One region of the Antarctobacter sp. genome, then DNA from elsewhere that is predicted to be linked to it. Evidence: riboswitches for the same ligand, from Rfam matches in the RefSeq annotation. Region 1 holds a riboswitch; each other region holds the start of a gene.
What was found. A riboswitch is a leader RNA that binds a small molecule or an ion and turns the genes downstream of it on or off. The one in region 1 is predicted to bind cobalamin.
Positions count from the first base shown of each region.

Region 1 (5,938 bases):
TGTGATGCGGGTACGCCGGACGGGATCATGGGGCCGCGCACGCGCGAGGCATTCCGCCGTTTTGTGGCTGCGACGGATGCGGCGCTCGAGGCTGGTGATCTTGGAACGGCGCAGGCGCTGGAGGCCATCAAGGCGCGGTCGGGCAGAATCTGCAGGCAGGTGGCCGCAGCGGTCCCGGAACCGGGGGCCGGCGCACCGAGGGAACCGGCCCAGGCCACGCCGCCCGCGCCGGTCTATTCGATGGTCGGAACCTGGAGCTGGTCCGCGACATGCCCGCTTGGTACGGCCACGGGCCGCACCGTTTACCGGTCGGCGGGGGCCACTGCCTTTACCGGTACGATCAGCGGTACATCGGGCACCGGAACCACGCGGGGTGCACTGAACGGGCGCAGCTATTCGGCCACGGAGACCTTTGGCTGGGTCACCAGTAGCGCCAACGGCACCCTGTCCAAGGATGGCCGGGCTCTGACCATGAGCGTATCGAACGGCTGCAGGGTCACGGCGCGCAAGAACTGACGTGGCGCGATGGCCTGCGACTAGACCGGCACCAGCTTGCCGTCGGTCAGTTCCAGCGCGCAGGGCGCGATCCGTTCGCGGAAGGCGGGGTCATGGCTGACCAGTAGGATCGGCAGGGGCAGGGCGTCGATGATCTCTGTCAGTCGGGCCTGGTTTTCCGGGTCCAGCGCGTTGGTGGGCTCGTCCAGCAGCAGAACCTCGGGCGACATGGCGAGGACCGTGGCAAGCGTCACCAGGCGTTTCTCGCCGCCCGACAGTTTATGCGTGACGCGGTCGCGCAGGTGCAGCAGGTCGAGCACCATGAGGGTCTGTTCGACCACGGCCAGCGCCTCGTCGCGGGTCTTGCCCAGGTTCAGGGGGCCAAAGGCCACGTCCTCGGCCACGGTGGGGCAGAAGAGCTGGTCGTCGGGGTCCTGGAAGACAAGGCCGATGCGGCGGCGGACCTCGTGGAAATCCCGTTCGCGGCTGCGGGCCCGGTCGAAGATGGTCACGGTGCCCGAGCTGGGCCGTTGCAGGCCGAGGATCATCCGCAGAAGTGTCGACTTGCCCGCGCCGTTGGGGCCGGTCAGCGACAGCCGTTCGCCGGGGCCAAGGCGCATCGAGGCGCCCGCCAGCACCGGGGGCTGGCCGGGATAGGCAAAGTGCAGATCGTCCAGTTCGATCATCGCAGCGTCAGTTCCAGTGTCAGCAGCAGGGCAAGGGCGCCGGTTAGAACCAGCGCAAAGAGCGCATCGGCCCGGGTACAGCGGAACTCTTGCAAAAGCACGATCCGGCCCGAGAATCCACGGCATTTCATCGCGCCCAGCAGGCGTTCGGAACGTTCGATGGCGCGCACCATCATCATGCCGACGAGATAGCCGAAGCTGCGGTAGCTGTGCCAATTGGTGCCGGGGCGAAAGCCGCGCACCTTCATCGCGGCGCGCAGGCGCAGGTATTCCTGGCGCAGCACCTCGACGTAGCGGATGGTGAACATCAGCAGGTGCACCAGGGTTTCCGGGGCCTTCAGGCGATAGAGCGCGTGGCCCAGCGTCACCGGCTCCATCGTGCCGACAAGGGTGATGAGGGCAAGCACCACGGCGTTGGCGGTCAGGCCGATCTGGATTGCGCGGGCGAGGCCCTGCCAGGAGGCGGGATAGCCCCAGAGGGTAAAGATCGGGTCGCCGGGCACGGTGAAGGGCAGGAGCGCCAGCATGAAGAGGATGAAGCCGTCGACCATCGCGACTCGTTTCAGCGTCTTGCCGGGCGGCAGGCGCGAGAGGGTCAGCAGGGTCAGGGACAGCGCCAGGGCGGCGGAAAGCGCGATCAGGCTGTCGAGGGCGACCACGAAGATGCCGTAGGCGACGGCGGAGAGGATGCGCACGCGCGGGTCGAGCGCCGCGATCGGGCCGGGGCCGCGCCGGGCGCCGTCGCCGGGCAGGGCGGCGCTGGTGTTCGACAGGATATGCGTCACGCCCCGGCCTTGGTTTTCAGCTGACGGCGGGCGGCGATGTAGAAGCCCAGCCCGAACAGCCCGAGGATATAGCCCATGCCGCCGAGGATGGTCTGCAGGTCGTTCTTTTCGCGGTAGGCGGCGATCTCGCGGCGCAGGGGGCGCATCTCGTCGCGGACGATGCGGGCGATCTCGGCCCGGTCGGCATCCGACAGCGCGACGCCGGGCGCGGCCGGGGCGGTGGCGGCGGCGGGCGCCGCGGGTTCGGGCGCGGCGACGCCGAGGATGCGGGCGACCTCTTCGGCGGGCATGGTGACATTGGCCAGGTGCCCGGCGCCAAGATCGGCGCGGAAGGTGTGGGCGACCGGCTCTGTCGGCTCGAAGGTGAAGAACCCGTCGGCGTCGGTCACGGTTTCGCCCAGCAGCGCGCCGCCGGGACCGTAGACCTCGACCGGCTGGTCGGTGGCCATGTCGCCGTTGGAAAACCCGATCTCGCCCTCGATGGCGCTGCCCGAGGGAAAGACGGCGGCGATGACCTTGTGCGCCAGCGCAGGGGCGGGCAGGGCCAGCAGGGTCAGGAGAAGGGCGAGCCGGATCATGCCTGGACGTCCTTCATCGACAGGAAGAGATCGGGTTTGACCTTGCGCGCGAGGAGAACGGCAAAGCCGGTCAGGAGGCCCTCGATGACCATGATCGGCAGGTGGGCGACAAAGACCAGATGCGCCACGGCAAGGAATTCGTCGCCCGAGAACATCAGCGACAGGGCGACGAAGAGCGTCGTCAGGGCGGTGGCGCAGGCGCCGCCGATGCCGCCCCAGATTGCCGCGGCAACCGGGCCGCCGCGCAGGATCAGCGGGCGGAAGAGCAGGCCGACGATCACCGCCGCAAGCGCGATGTTGACGGTGTTCACGCCCAGGACGGTCAGCCCGCCAAAGCCGAAAAACACCGCCTGCAGCAGGAGGCCGACGAAAAGGGCGGGGAAGGCGGCCCAGCCGAGGATCAACCCGGCCAGACCGTTGAGGATGAGATGCACCGACGACGGACCCACGGGCACATGGATCAGCGAGGTCACGAAGAAACTGGCCGAGAGCACGCCAGCCGCCGGGATACGGTCCAGCGGCAGGGCGCGCAGGCCCAGGGCGATGCCCCCCGCCGCCGCAACGGCGCCGCCGATGACGACCGGGTTCGAGAGGGCTCCGTCGACGATGTGCATGGGGTTACTCCAGTTCCCAGGCGCGAATCCACAGGACCGCGTCCTGGCTCAGTTCCTTGCCTTCATGTTCGGTCACCGGACCGGTCCCGAGGGCGGCAAAGCCCCAGTAGCCTGCCTTGGGAATGCCGAAGGTGAAATAGCCGTTGGCATCCGAGATCGCCACGACGGCCCCGCCGGGCGGCGGGCTGGCGACGGGGGCGGTGGCGGCGGATCCGTCCATGTCCGGTTCGGCGGCCATGTACTCGATCTCGATCTCCGCGCCGGCGACGGGTTCGCCATCGGCCAGCACCTGCCCGGTGAAGGTGGACCCGGCGATCACGTTGTAGGGCTTGATCAGCGGCAGGATCTCGGTCGGCAGGCCCACCGGCTCCATCCAGTCGGTCGGCAGCGTGTTGCGGTTCAGCACGGACTTGGTGAACTGCTGGATGTAGGTGTCCTCGGATTCCTCGAAATAGGGCTGGGGCACCGTCACCAGCACATAGTCGCCCGAGCGTTTCACCGGAACCGAGCCCCGGAAGGCGGCGGCGGAATTGCTGGCGCCGGTAAAGGTGATCGGCTGCAGCGTGTCCATCAGGTCGGTCTTTTCGCCGCGATGGATGACATAGAACTCCTGCGGGCGGTCGAGGTCCATGACATGACCGTTTTCGAAGGGGTGCCAGAACACCAGCTTGACCGGCACGTCGCCGGGGCGGTCGATCAGGGCGTCGGTTGTGTATTCCAGCAGGAAATGCGCGGGCGCCGCGGTGGGCAGCGCCATCATGGCCGCAAAAAGGGCCTGTTTGCCACGGGTAAAAAAGGTCACTGTCATCGTCCTTGTCCAGTCTGCGCCATCCCCGGCGCAATGCGGTGTGCAGACGTGGGACAAGGCGGCCGGAGTCCGGACAGGACACAGGCCAGACGCTCACCCCGACGTCCGGTGGAACCGTGGCCATGCGGGCCACGGGTGTCCGGCAGGTCTCCTGACTCGCGGGTCGGTGCCTGGGCCTGCCTTCCCGGATTGCTCCAGTGGCGTCTTGGCCCGGCTCTCCGCTTACAGTTGCGGGGGCAGTTGCCGGATTGGCGCGGATGCGCCGCACGGCATTCCCTCTTTCCCCCGGAAAGTCGCCTTTCCGGGACCGGTCACGTCACCGTGTGTGACAGGTTCGCCAATGCGGGGCAATGGTCAAAGTGACGGGCCGGGGGCCTCTTTCGGTTTGACGGTTGACGGGGCGCGGCGGGCGGCGGATAGCTGTGGACGACCGCTATCGCTAACGGAGGGCAAGGCATGAAACGCTCGCGCATCAACGCCATCATGACGGAGGCGGACGAGATGATCCGTCGCCACGGGTTCACCCTGCCACCCTTTGCGCAATGGTCGCCAGAGGCCTTTGTCGCGCAGGCGGGCGCGGCGCGGCATGTCATCGACGCACGCTGCGGCTGGGACATCACCGACTATGGCGCCGGGCGTTATGACGAGATGGGGCTGTTCCTGTTCACCCTGCGCAACGGGCTGCTGTCGGACCTGACCTCGGGGCGGGGGATGTGCTACGCGGAAAAGCTGCTGATCTCGAAACAGGATCAGCTGTCGCCGATGCACACCCATGTCATCAAGGCCGAGGACATCATCAACCGCGGCGGCGCGACGCTGGTGGTGGAATTGTACGGGTCTGACGACAAGGGCAATTTTGCCGAGGATCGCGGCGGCACCGTGATGTGCGACGGGATCGTGCATGACTACACCCCGGGCGAAAAGCTGCAACTGGCGCCGGGCGAAAGCGTGACCCTGCGGCCGGGCGACTGGCACGCCTTCTGGGGCGAGGGCGGCGACGTGCTGATCGGCGAGGTCAGCACCGTGAACGACGACGAGACCGACAACATCTTTCGCGAGCCGATCGGGCGGTTTTCCGACATCGAGGAGGACGAGCCGCCGCTGCACCTGCTGGTCAGCGACTACAAGGCCTGGCTGGAGGCCTGAGGCCGGGACTTGCCAAGCCGGGACGCGGGCGCCACTGTCCGCCTGACAGCGGATGAGGGCAGGACATGCTGAGACGTACACTTGGACAGGGTCGACCGGAGGTCTCGGCGCTGGGCATCGGGGCGATGTCCTTTGCGGGCTTTTACGGTGCCGTGAGCGAGGAAGAGAGCCACGCGGTCCTGGACGCGGCGCTGGACGCCGGTGTCGATCACATCGACACCTCGAACGTCTACGGCATGGGCACGTCCGAAGAGATCATCGGGCGTTTCCTGAAACGCTATGCGGGCAAGGGCGGCAGCCCCTTCCGCATCGCGACCAAGGCCGGGATCACTCGCGACCCGGAGACGGGCGCGCGCTGTTTCGACAATTCCGCCGCCCACCTTGAGGCGGAACTGGACAAGAGCCTGGGGCGGCTGGGGCTGGAGCAGGTCGATCTGTTCTATGTCCATCGCCGCGATCCCCGGATCGAGATCGAGGAGGTCACGGCGACGCTGGCCGGGCTGATCCGCAAGGGCAAGATCGCCTCGTTCGGCTTTTCCGAGATCGCCCCCACCAGCCTGCGCCGTGCCGCCGCCGTGCATCCGGTGGCCGCCGTGCAATCGGAGTATTCGTTGCAGACGCGCCTGCCGGAGATGGGCCTGTTGCAGGCCTGCGAGGAACTGGGCACCGCGCTGGTCGCCTTTTCTCCGGTGGGGCGGGGGCTGCTTTCGGATACGCCGCCGACACCGGAACGGGTGGCGGCGGCGGGGTTTCTCAAGGTCAATCCGCGTTTCACCGGTGGCAACCTTGAACGCAACATCGCCGCCAGCCAGCCCCTGCGCGACCT
Region 1 covers NZ_OZ255849.1:2,660,639-2,666,576, reverse strand. The annotation lists gene ACQY5B_RS13795 (trypsin-like peptidase domain-containing protein) at 1-516, shown strand, start outside; gene ACQY5B_RS13790 (energy-coupling factor ABC transporter ATP-binding protein) at 537-1,181, opposite strand; gene cbiQ (cobalt ECF transporter T component CbiQ) at 1,178-1,966, opposite strand; gene ACQY5B_RS13780 (NikL family nickel/cobalt ECF transporter subunit) at 1,963-2,544, opposite strand; gene cbiM (cobalt transporter CbiM) at 2,541-3,158, opposite strand; gene ACQY5B_RS13770 (DUF4198 domain-containing protein) at 3,163-3,966, opposite strand; cobalamin riboswitch at 4,091-4,293, opposite strand; gene ACQY5B_RS13765 (D-lyxose/D-mannose family sugar isomerase) at 4,423-5,112, shown strand; gene ACQY5B_RS13760 (aldo/keto reductase) at 5,178-5,938, shown strand, end outside.

Region 2 (5,938 bases), 830 kb from region 1:
CCATCCGCGTGGTGCAGATCGACCCGGGTCCGATCCCCACCTTGATCGCATCGGCGCCCGCGTCGATGAGGGCCCGCGCGGCATCCGCCGTCGCCACGTTGCCTGCGATCACCTGCACCTCGTTCGACAACAGCTTGGCGCGTTCGACCGCTTCCAGCACACCGGCGGAATGGCCATGCGCCGTGTCGACCACGATGATGTCGACCTGCGCATCCGCGAGGGCCTGAGAGCGTTCATAGCCCGAGTCGCCAACGCCCGTGGCCGCCGCGACGCGCAGACGCCCGAGGTCGTCCTTGCAGGCGGTCGGGTTCACCACCGCCTTTTCCGTGTCCTTCAGCGTCAGAAGCCCCGTCAGCTTGCCGTCCTTGTCGGTCACCAGCAGCTTTTCGATCCGGCGGGCCTTCATCAGGTTGATGGCTTCCTCGCGGTCCGCCGGTTCGGTCAGGATCGCGAGGTTGTCGCGGGTCATCATGGCGTGAACCGGCGTGCCGTCGTTCTCGGCAAAGCGCATGTCGCGGTTGGTGACGATCCCCACGACGCGATGCGCCTCGTCGATCACGGGAAAGCCGGTAAAGCCGTAGCGCTCCGTCAGCATCCGGGCATCGCCCAGGGTCTGATCCGGGCGCAGGGTGACGGGGTTGTAGACGATGCCGCTTTCAAAGCGCTTGACCCGCCGCACTTCGCGCGCCTGTTCCTCGATCCCGAGGTTCTTGTGGATCACCCCGATACCACCGGCCTGCGCCATGGTGATCGCCATCCGGCTTTCGGTGACGGTGTCCATCGCGGAACTCAAAAGCGGAATATTCAACGCAATCGACTTGGTCACTTGCGTCCGGGTGTCCGCCGTCGACGGCAACACGTTCGAGGCCGCGGGAACAAGCAGGACGTCATCGAAGGTCAGGGCCTCGCGAATCTCCATTGGGGCACTCCTTGGGAGGGATCGGTTGGCGCGTCCCTATCGCATGCGGAGACGGGAAAGGAAAGAGCGCGCGGTGCGTCGCGGCGTCGTGCCCGGATCGGGGTGAAAGATATCCTCTTCCAGCGGCACGTCGAACCGCCAGTCAAACGGAAAGACCCGGTCGCGCGGCAGGTCCAGCGTATCCGGGGCCTGCGGGTCCTGACTATCGATCCAGCCACTGTCGCTGAGCCAGAAGATCGCGCGCAGCGTGCCGCCGCTGTCGGTATCCACGACAAAGACCGAGGCCAGTTCTGCCCCGTTCGAGAGGATCGAGGTGCCGTGCATCCAGTAATCGCCGTCGGCCCTTGACACCTGCGACGGGTTGCGAACCGCGTGCTGCCCGGTCTGCGGATCACTGCGCAGGACAAAGCGGGGCGCGCCGTGCAACAGGTTGATGCGCTTCATCGTTTCCTGATCTACCACGTCTGACCTCTTGTGCTCACTCGGGCGACACGTCTTGCCAATGGTCTTCCATGATCAGGCTGTCCAGGTCCAGCCGCTTGCGCCAGCCCCGCGCCTGCAGTTCCGGCTGGCCAAAGGCCTCATCGATATGACCGACGCAAAGGTAGGCGACGACCTCAACATGGTCGGGCAAGCCCAGCAGCGCGCGCAGATCCTCTTGCCGAAAGATGCTGACCCAGCCGACGCCCAGCCCCTCGGCCCTCGCCGCAAGCCAGAGGTTCTGCACCGCGCAGACCGTGGAATAGAGGTCCATATCCCGGTTATGCGTCCGCCCCAGCACCACCTTGCCGCCGCGGGTCCGGTCGCAGGTCACCGCGATGTTCAGCGGCGCCTTCAGGATGCCTTCCAGTTTCAGCGCGGCGTATCGGCTCCGCTTTTCACCTTCGAACATGGCTTCGGCCTCGGCATTGGCGGTCTCGAAGGCGGCATGGACCGCCCGCCGCCGGGCCGCATCGCGGATCAGGATAAAGTTCCAGGGCTGCATGAAGCCGACCGAAGGCGCCGCATGGGCCGCCTCCAGCACGCGGCGCAGCATGGCGGGATCAATCGGGTCGGGCAGGAATTCGTTGCGCACATCCCGCCGCGCGCAGATCACATCGTAAAGTGCCTGACGCTCGCAGGCGGAGAATTTGCGCGCTTTCTCGGGCGCAGCTTGGGGATCGGGCATTCTTCGGCTCCGCAAATGACAATGACCGGACGCTGTCCAAGGCGCCGGTCCGTGTCGTCAGGCCGGTCTTCTGGCTTGGGGTCTGCCGGGGCGGACGCCTTCCCGGGGCTGGCCCCAGTGGCATCTGTCCGCTCCATCCCCCTTACAGCGGCGGGCCCGCGCCGGACTTGCACCGGCTTCCCGATTCTCCCCATATCGGGGCACCTGACAGCGCCAGAGTGCGTCAGTCCATCCGCAGGGGCAACCATCCAGGCGCAACAGGCGCCCCAAGAGGCGCCTGCACGGATCCGGCAATTGCGGGTTTCAGTCAGAGGCTGCGTCGGCCTTTTTCTTGTCCGCCTTCTCGACCGCCTCGCCAATGGACTGGACCGACCAGGCGAAATCCACGTCCAGCGCCGTATCGAAGACCCAGTAGTCGCGCGGGACATAGAAATTCGCCGCATAGCCCGAGCCACGTCCGCCCCAGGCCGCAAGACCGTGACAGGTCATGCAGTTGGTCTGGATGCCCATGTCCGTCGTCGTCGTTGTCCAGCCGCCGGCGCCATCGGGGATCTGTACGGTCTCGGTGATGCCGATGACCGGCGTGCCGAACCCGGCCTCCAGGTAGGGGTTGAAGGCCGTCACCAGCGCACCGACGTTCTTGCCCCCGACAAGGGGTTGCGCCGGCACCAACATCGAGTAGGCCGGCGCCATCGCGTAATGCGCCGCCTGCGTGGTCAGCGTGTCAGGCCGCGCCGAGGCGATGGCGGCACTGGAGGGCGTGTTGGGCCGCGCGGCATCCGCCTCCCACCAGAAGGTCTGCCATGTCCACTGGGTCGTTTCCCGAGACGTGACATGCATGGCCACCAGCAGGGCGATGGAGGTTTCGCCGTCGGTCAGGTCGCTGCTGTCGCCCGTCGACTTGTTGACGAAAGCCGCATCCTCATCCTTGAGGTTGACCGCGATGAAATCGTCGACGGAATAGATGTTCCCCTCGGACGGGCTTTTGCAGTTGACGTCGACGCCGGTCGATTTTGTCGGGCCATCAAGGTCAAGATCGACATAGACGCATTGCTGCCAGAGCGTTTCGGGATAGCCGCCTTGTTTCATGTCCGGTGTCCAGTTCGCCAGGTCCGGCTCTCCGGGCCAGGCCGTAAAGGCGTATAGCCTGCGGGTCCGGCCGTCTTCGCCCGTCCATTCGGTGATGCGATCGTCGGTGATCAACTTGTAGACCGGTTTGACGTTCACCGCCGCGTCGGGAAAGCGCACCTTGTCTCCCTGCTCCAACAACCGGTCCAGCACCTCTGGTTTGCCGGTGCCGGTGTCCAGCAGGTACTGCGCCGAGGGCGGGCTGTAGGCCACGTTTTCCAGCACGTCTGTATTCACGATAATCCCGGCGGCATTTTTCGCCGGCTCGGTGCCGTCCTTCTTTTCCTGCGCCGCGTTCGCGAGGAAACCATCGACCAGCCCGTGTTTGAACATCTGATTGGACTCGCCCAGCCGGAACCGGTCTTCCGGGGCCTCGCCGGTAAAGACGTCGATCACATCCGCCTTGGTCAACCAGGTCTGATAGGTCAGTCGGGCATAGGCGCCCTCACCCTCGACCGGTTTCGTCAGGCCGGCCCAGATCCCCCAGGCATGGGCATGGATGGCGCCCGTATTCTGCGGTTCGGCCCGAATCCAGGCGTCGATCTCGGCCTCGGGCGTCGGAAAGCGGACGCCAGGCGCAGGTTCCGCTGGCATGTCGACGCCAAAGTCCTGTGCCAAGACTGTCAGCGGCAGCCCCGCCAGCGCGATGGCCAACAACGGCCCGTTCTTGTTCAAAAGGTTCATTCCAGTCCCCCATTGCAATCAAAGATTGTATTCATGTGACGCACGGTAACCCCTCACCGCGTGTACACAAGAACAACCTTTCAACCTTAACGATTAATTTTATCCTGACGCGCAATGCCCCTTGTTGCGCGCGCCCCTCCGACTAGGCTGGCGCCAATCAAGGAGACCCCTATGAGTCACGGTTACGAATCCGGTCGGCTGAACCTTCCGTTCACCGGCATCTGCACCTTTGCCAAGGCCCCCTATCAGCCCGATTGGTCCAATTTGCAGGCCGACGCGGCAATCCTTGGTGCGCCTTTCGACGCGGGAACCCAATGGCGCGCGGGGGCACGGTTCGGCCCGCGCGGCGTGCGCGAGGCCTCGACCCTGTTCAGCTTTGGTCATGCAGGTGCCTACGATCACGAGGACGACGTGACCTATCTGGACGGCGTGCAACTGGTCGACATGGGCGACGCCGACATCATCCATACCGACACCGCAAGCAGCCATGCCAACATCCGCCGCGGCGTCGAGGCGGCGCTGGCTGCGCGCGCCCTGCCCGTAACCATTGGCGGAGATCATTCGGTCAACATTCCCTGCATCGAGGCCTACGAAGGCCGCGCGCCCTTCCATGTCCTGCAGATCGACGCGCACCTGGATTTCGTCGATGAACGGCACGGCGTCACCCGCGGACATGGCAATCCGATGCGTAGGGCGGCGGAGAAATCCTGGGTCACCGGGCTGACGCAACTGGGCATCCGCAACGTTTCGTCCACGGCGCGCGAGGGTTACGAGGATGCGCGCGCCCGTGGCTCCGACATCCTGTCGGTCCGGCAGGTGCGCAGGCTGGGCCCCGAGGCCACCGCCGCCCGCCTGCCCGAAGGCGTGCCGATCTACATCACCATCGACATCGACGCCTTCTGCCCGTCGATCGCGCCGGGCACCGGCACACCCAGCCACGGCGGATTCCTCTACTACGAGGTGCTGGAGATCCTGCAACAAGCGGTCCGCTCTCATCCGGTCGTCGGAATTGACCTGGTCGAGGTCGCGCCGGACTACGACCCGACCGGCAGCACCTCGATCCTGGCCGCACAACTTCTGATGAACCTGCTGGGTTTCGTCTTTCACGCCGGGTTGCCAAGACCCTAGGCTGAATTCCGCATCAAATATGCTGCGCACCCGCGAAGGATCGCGCAGCCCCCATCACAGGCCTTGCCGTCACCGCCTTGTCGCGTTTCTCTGGTGTAGAGCACCCGACCCAGAACAGGACCCGCCCATGACCGCCCCCCTTGCCGGATACGTCATTCTTGACCTGACGCATGTCCTTGCCGGCCCTTTCTGCACGATGACGCTGGCGGACATGGGGGCGCAGGTGATCAAGGTGGAACCCCCCAAGGGCGGCGATGATACCCGTGCTTTCCCCCCCTTCAAGGATGGGAAATCCGCCTATTTCGCAGCCATCAACCACGGCAAGAAAAGCATCGCACTGAACCTCAAGGCCGACGAGGATCGGCTGATCTTCGAACGCCTGCTGGCCCGCGCCGACGTCATCGTCGAGAATTTTCGCCCCGGGGTGATGGAACGTCTGGGCTATGGCTGGGACGACCTCCACGCGGCCTTTCCCCGACTGGTCTATGGCGCGGTATCCGGCTTTGGCCATTCCGGCCCGGACGCGCGGCGCCCGGCCTATGACATGGTGGTCCAGGCGCGCGGCGGCGTGATGTCGATCACCGGCGAAAAAGACCGCGACCCGGTGCGCGTGGGCGCCTCGATCGGGGATATCGTGGCGGGCATGTTCCTGTCGCAGGGCATCCTTGCCGCGCTGCTGGACCGCGACCGGTCCGGCCTGGGGCGCAAGATCGACGTGGCCATGCTGGACAGCCAGTTGGCGATCCTTGAGCACGCGGTGGCTCTGACCACGGTGACCGGCAAGGCGCCGGGACCGTCCGGGGCCCGCCATCCCTCGATCACGCCCTTCGAAACCTTCCATGCCTCGGACGGGCTGTTCGTGATCGCCGCCGGAAACGACCGCCTGTTCGAAAAGCTCTGCATCGCGCTGG
Region 2 covers NZ_OZ255849.1:1,832,273-1,838,210, reverse strand. The annotation lists gene guaB (IMP dehydrogenase) at 1-919, opposite strand, end outside; gene ACQY5B_RS09925 (hypothetical protein) at 956-1,381, opposite strand; gene bluB (5,6-dimethylbenzimidazole synthase) at 1,398-2,087, opposite strand; cobalamin riboswitch at 2,131-2,310, opposite strand; gene ACQY5B_RS09915 (hypothetical protein) at 2,391-3,899, opposite strand; gene ACQY5B_RS09910 (agmatinase) at 4,071-5,027, shown strand; gene ACQY5B_RS09905 (CaiB/BaiF CoA transferase family protein) at 5,155-5,938, shown strand, end outside.
Region 2: linked by a shared signal. The riboswitch ahead of bluB (5,6-dimethylbenzimidazole synthase) and the one ahead of ACQY5B_RS13770 (DUF4198 domain-containing protein) in region 1 are both predicted to bind cobalamin.

Region 3 (5,938 bases), 1.5 Mb from region 1:
TCGATGCGCAGCGGGCCGGTGAACAATCCGTTCAAGGTCGGCAATGCCATTTACCCAAGATCCCTGTCCTGGCGCAGGCCCTTCGGTGCCGGGGGCCTGCCGGTCCGGTCCAGGCGCGGGGCGCGCTCGGATATGGCCATAAAAAAGCCACACTCTCACCTCGCGTCACCTTACACATGCCAACATTGCGCGAGTCCGGTTTTGGGATCCAGCGCCGGGAAACACTCTGTTCCGGGTTCGCAGACGAAACAAAGCCCTCTGCTCGCGCCGACTTGTGACAACTTTGACCCAAAGCCGCGCAACGCCGTGACCCTTCTGCCACGCAGGCGCCAACAAGGACCGGCCCACCGACCCGAATCGCAACGAGGGCCGCGCATGCGCCTATGCTGTCGCGACCCCAAGACGGATCCGACGGATGCCCCTTCCCCTTCGCCGTATCGCCGCCCTTACGATGCTGCTGGCCTGTAGCCTGATGCTGCCCCGCGCGCTGGCGGCACAACCGGAGGGTCATACCGGCTGGCCTGGCGACTGGCAGACCTTCTGGTCCTCCGGAGAGGCATTTCTGATTCTGCAACAACGCGGCGACGCGGTCAGCGGCACCTACCAGCCCGGCGGCGGCACCGTCGCCGGCGTAACGCGCGACGGAGTTCTGCGCGGCACATGGTCCGAGGGTGGGGAAAGCGGCGATTTCATCTTTGTTCTGTCGGCGGACGGGCAAAGCTTTGCCGGGCGTTTCGGGTCAGGTGACTGGTGGAACGGGCATCGCGCCGCGATCGCCCAGCAACAACGCCCCGCCTGGTTCAGCGGCGCCACTCCGCAGGCGACGCTGCGCAGCATCCTCACCGCGGGCAATGACGCCATCTACCACGGGCGCGAAGGCCAGGTACGCTGGATCGAACCGTTGCTGACTTACGATAGCCCGGACGGGGACTCGTCGGACCGGGAACGTCGGCGGCGCGCGCTCTGGCACATCCTCGACATCTCGACTTTCCGGCTTTGGGATGCACCGGTCCCGCCCGCCGGGGCAGAGCCTGGCGAGACGCTGGCCTTCGAGATCAGCCCGGCTGGCACAAGCGCCGGCCACAGCCTACGGTTCCGCCTGGGAGCTGATGGACTGTGGCAACTGGTCGTCCCGCCTGCCGTGATCCTGCAGGCAGATCTGGAACGACTGATTGATGCCCGGGGGCACGACACGCTGGAGGCGCTCGAACGGGCGCGAGCCGGCAGTCCGCGCATGGTGATGATGGACTTTCTCCTTGGTGCCAATGACTGGGTCGGCGCGGGCGATGCCCGTGCATTGCGGGCGCTGAACCTTGATCACGTTCCGCGCCAGTTGCGCCGGATCGAGGGCGCGCTGATGGCCGATTACCTCCGCCAGAGCATCGACCGGATCGGTTTTGTCTACTGGCAGGAGATCCCCGACGATCCCAACCGCCCCCTGCCGTATGTCTACTATCGCCATCCGGTCGGCGACATCACCATCGCGCCCACGGACATCCTCGACGACGAGGGGCGCACCGTGGAGCGGCGCTGGCGTTTCTCACGCGAGACGATGGCAGAGTTGCCAGACATCTACGCGGCCCTCGAAAAGATGCCTCTTGCGCCCGGCCTGACCACGCAACCGCCCCTGTCACAGTTCTTTGCCACGCGGCAGGCGGTCCTTGCGCGTGCCGGTTGGCTGCAAGCCGAGGCCTGGGGACTGGAGACCTGGCAATGGATGGGAGTGCTAGCCTACCTAGGGGTCATGACGCTGGTGCTGATGACAGGATCGGTCGTCGCGCGCCGCCTGGCGGGACGGGATAGCCAGAGGGGACGCCTTGTGGGACAGTTGGCCGGCCCGGTCGGCTTGATGGCCGTCGCCTTGCTGTTCCTTGACGCCAGCGAGCGGCTGGGCCTGACGTTGCGGGCTTTCGGCGTGATGTCGGGCCTGTCCGCGATGCTGCTGATCCTGGCCGGCGCAGCGCTGACCTATCGTATCGTCTCGCTGATCTTTGACGCACTTATGACCAAGGCGACGCAGACCCTTGCCTACACGGACGAAATCGTACTGTCGCTGGCCCAGGGATTGATGAAACTGTTGATCGTCGTCGGGGCGGTGATCGGCTGTGCCGATGTTGCCGGCCTGCCCTACGAAGGGGTCCTGACCGGCCTGGGGATCGGCGGCGTGGCCCTGGCCTTTGCCGCACGCGAAACCGTGTCCAACATCATCGGCGGCGCGATCCTTCTGTCCGACCGTCCCTTCCGCAAGGGCGACCTCGTCGAGGCAGCCGACTCGCTGGCCGTGATAGAAACGGTGGGCCTGCGTTCGACGCGCCTGCGCAAGCTGGACGACACCCTGATGATCGTGCCCAACGCCCAGCTTTCTGACCAGGTGATATCCAACTGGGGCAGCCGGCGGAGGCGTCGCGTACTGATGAAGATCGGCCTCACCTACGAAACCCCGCGTGCGCAACTGGAACAGTTCGTGGCGCGGCTGATGGAGATTTACCGCGATCAACCGGAGGCCGAGACCGACAATGTGACGATCGGCATCACGTCGCTGGGCCCCCACAGTATCGACATCGAACTATGGGGGCACTTCCGCGTTTTCAGCTACGAGGCGCAGATCGCCGCGCAACAGGCGCTGATCCTCGATATCCTGTCCCTGGCCGAAGAGCTGGGCATCAACTTTGCCTACCCGACGCAGACCGTGCACCTGGCCGCAGACAATGGGTCAGGTCCGACCACGGCATAGATTGCGGCGCAAAGCTCCGGTCAGATCGACAGCCGCCGTTTCCGCGCGCCGCCGCGTCGTTGCGGCTGGGGCAAGGGCAGGTCCAATGGCACCGCCGGGCACCGGATCGAGTGATGCAGCAAGTCGCAGAACACCGCCACCGCCGGATCTGTGCCCGCAAACGGCTGGGCACAGGTCCAGGCATGCAGCGCCTCTTCCTTGTAGCTTGCACATCCCGGCAGGCTGCCCAGCCATTGCATGTAGCCCATGCTGGCCAGTTCCCGGGCCCGTTCCGGTGTCTCGGCCCGTGTCTGCAATAGGGTCAGTACCCGTTCGATCGTCATCGCGCCCTCCGCGCAAGGCTGGGGCGGGGATCATGGATCGGCGGCAGGACGGGTGGCAGGTTGCCATTCGTCTTTCGCGTCTCCGGGGCACCCCGCCCGGGTTGAGTGGCTTGGGCGCAAGGCGCCCGGCGATGGCAGGTCTCCTGACTTGCGGGTCAAGGCGCTGTCCCGAACCTTCCCGGGCCTTGCGGCCCAGTGGTCACTTCGGGATGGCTCGCCGCTTACAGTTGCGGGGGCAGTCGCGGACTTGGGACAAAGCCCCTCACCGCGTTCCCTTTTCAGACCGCGCGGGCGCGGTCACCATCTGTGGTCAAAGTGGCGCAGCGCTCTCGCCCGGTCAAGCGGTTCGGGCCGGATGACTTGCTTGAACGCTGCAATACCGCCCCATGTCCGCCGCTTGCGCCGATGCAACGCAGGCGACAGAGTGCAGGCATGGGCCAGATCACCGTCAAACAGCTCGAAGCCTTCGTGCAGGTGGCCGACCTGGCCAGCTTTCGTCGTGCAGCGGAACGGCTGAACACGACCCAGCCCAATATCTCGACCCGGATCTCGGCGCTGGAATCGCTACTGGGGCTGCGCCTGTTCAACCGCGACGCCGGGTCGGTCCGGTTGACGCCGACGGGCCGGACGATGCTGCCCCGAGCCCGGGCCGTTCTGACCGCGATGGACGGGTTCGTCGCCGCCGCTGGCGAAGATCACCTGTTCGAGGGCGTGCTGCGTCTCGGCGTGACAGAGATGATCGTGCACAGCTGGCTGGGCCCCTTCCTGCGGGCGCTCAAGGATCGGTTTCCGGCCATCGACGTGGAACTGACGGTGGATCTGTCCGCCAATCTCTCGCCCTCGCTGTTCAGCCGGGGGCTGGACCTGACGTTGCAGAGCGGCCCGTTCGGGCGGCAGATCTCGGGTGGCGTGGACCTTGGCGCGTTTCCACAGGTCTGGGTCGCGGCGCCGGGCCTGGGCCTGCAGGGCCGCGCGCTGAGCCTGCGCGACATCGCGCGGCACCCGGTGTTGACCCATGCCCGTGGCACCCTGCCCTTCGAACAATTGCGCGACCATGTCGCCTCGCACCCGGACCTGGACGTGCGGCTGGTGCCTTCGACCAACCTTGCCGCCTGCCTGCAGATGACGCTGGACGGCCTGGGGCTGGCCTGCCTGCCAGAGATCATGCTGCGCGACCAGATCGCCGCCGGGCGGCTGGTGCCCCTGCGCTACCTTTGGGTGCCGGACCCGCTGCGCTTTCGGGCACGTTACGACGCGGGGCTGGCGCCGTCCTATGTCGCCCGGGCGGCCGAACTGGCGCAGGAGGTGGCGCGCGCGCACTTGGCGCCCCCAGAGGATAAGAAAACTCGATCCTCCTGATCCGATCAAATAATTGGATCGCATGATGTCAGGTCGCTAGGCTCGACGGGACCACCGACAGGAGCCCATCATGCCCGAACCGCTTTATCGCCTTGGCGTCGACATCGGCGGGACCTTTACCGACGTGGTGCTGGAAGGGCCGGACGGGCTGACCTCGACCAAGGTGCTGACCACCCATGCCGCCCCTGAAGAGGCCATCGTCGAGGGGCTGCACCGGGTTTGCGACCTCGCAGGCGTGGCCGCGAGACAGATCGCCCAGGTGATCCACGGCACGACGCTGGCCACCAATGCGCTGATCGAGCGACGCGGCGCAAAGACGGCGCTGGTCACGACCGCCGGCTTCCGCGACGTGATCGAGATGCGCACCGAAAGCCGGTTCGAGCAATACGACCTGAACCTCGTGCTGCCCGAGCCGCTCTTGCCCCGGAACCGGCGCTACACAGTGAATGAGCGCATGGACGCGGACGGCGGTGTCCTGATCCCGCTGAACCGGACCGAGATCGAAACCCTGGCCGAAACCCTGCGCGCGGGCGGATACGGCAGTGTCGCCGTGGGCCTTTTGCACGCCTATGCCAATGACGCGCATGAGCGCATGGTGGCCGAGGTGCTGGCCGAAGCTTTGCCCGGTGTGGACATCTCGCTGTCCTCCGAGGTCTCGCCGCAGATGCGCGAGTACGAGCGTTTCAACACCACCATCGCCAACGCCTATATCCGCCCGCTGATGGCGTCCTATCTTGGCCGGCTGAAGGAACGGCTGGCGCACGAGGGGGCCGATTGCCCCGTCTTCCTGATGCATTCGGGCGGCGGCATCCTCTCGCTGGAAATGGCGGCGGAATTCCCGGTACGGCTGGTGGAAAGCGGCCCCGCCGGGGGCGCGATCTTTGCCGCCGAGATCGCGGCACGGCACGGGCTGGACCGGGTATTGAGTTTTGACATGGGCGGGACGACGGCCAAGATCTGTCTGATCCGCGGGCATACGCCCAAGACGGCGCGGGTCTTCGAGGTGGCGCGCAGCTACCGGTTCAAGAAAGGTTCGGGGATGCCGATCTCGATCCCGGTGATCGACATGGTGGAAATCGGCGCCGGGGGCGGCTCGCTGGCTTCGGTGGATGCGATGAACCAGATCCGTGTCGGCCCGGAAAGCGCGGGATCGGAACCCGGCCCGGCCTGCTACGGGCGCGGCGGCACGCGACCCGCCGTCACGGACGCGGACCTCGTCCTGGGCAAGCTGGACCCAGCAAATTTCGCCGGCGGCTCCATCACGCTGGACCCGGACCGCGCCGAGGGGGCGCTACGGGCAGAGATCGGAGACACGCTGGAGATGGACGCGCTGGAAGCCGCTTACGGTCTGGCCGAGGTGGTGGACGAGAACATGGCAAATGCCGCGCGCGTGCACGCGGTGGAAAACGGCGAAGACCTGGGCCGTTACACGATGATTGCCTTTGGTGGCGCCGCGCCACTGCACGCCGCGCGGCTTTGCGAGAAACTGGGCGTTGCGCGCTGCCTAGTGCCACGGGGCGCG
Region 3 covers NZ_OZ255849.1:1,141,292-1,147,229, reverse strand. The annotation lists gene ACQY5B_RS06420 (PIG-L family deacetylase) at 1-50, opposite strand, end outside; gene ACQY5B_RS06415 (mechanosensitive ion channel family protein) at 416-2,734, shown strand; gene ACQY5B_RS06410 (hypothetical protein) at 2,755-3,057, opposite strand; cobalamin riboswitch at 3,174-3,377, opposite strand; gene ACQY5B_RS06405 (LysR family transcriptional regulator) at 3,490-4,416, shown strand; gene ACQY5B_RS06400 (hydantoinase/oxoprolinase family protein) at 4,487-5,938, shown strand, end outside.
Region 3: linked by a shared signal. The riboswitch ahead of ACQY5B_RS06410 (hypothetical protein) and the one ahead of ACQY5B_RS13770 (DUF4198 domain-containing protein) in region 1 are both predicted to bind cobalamin.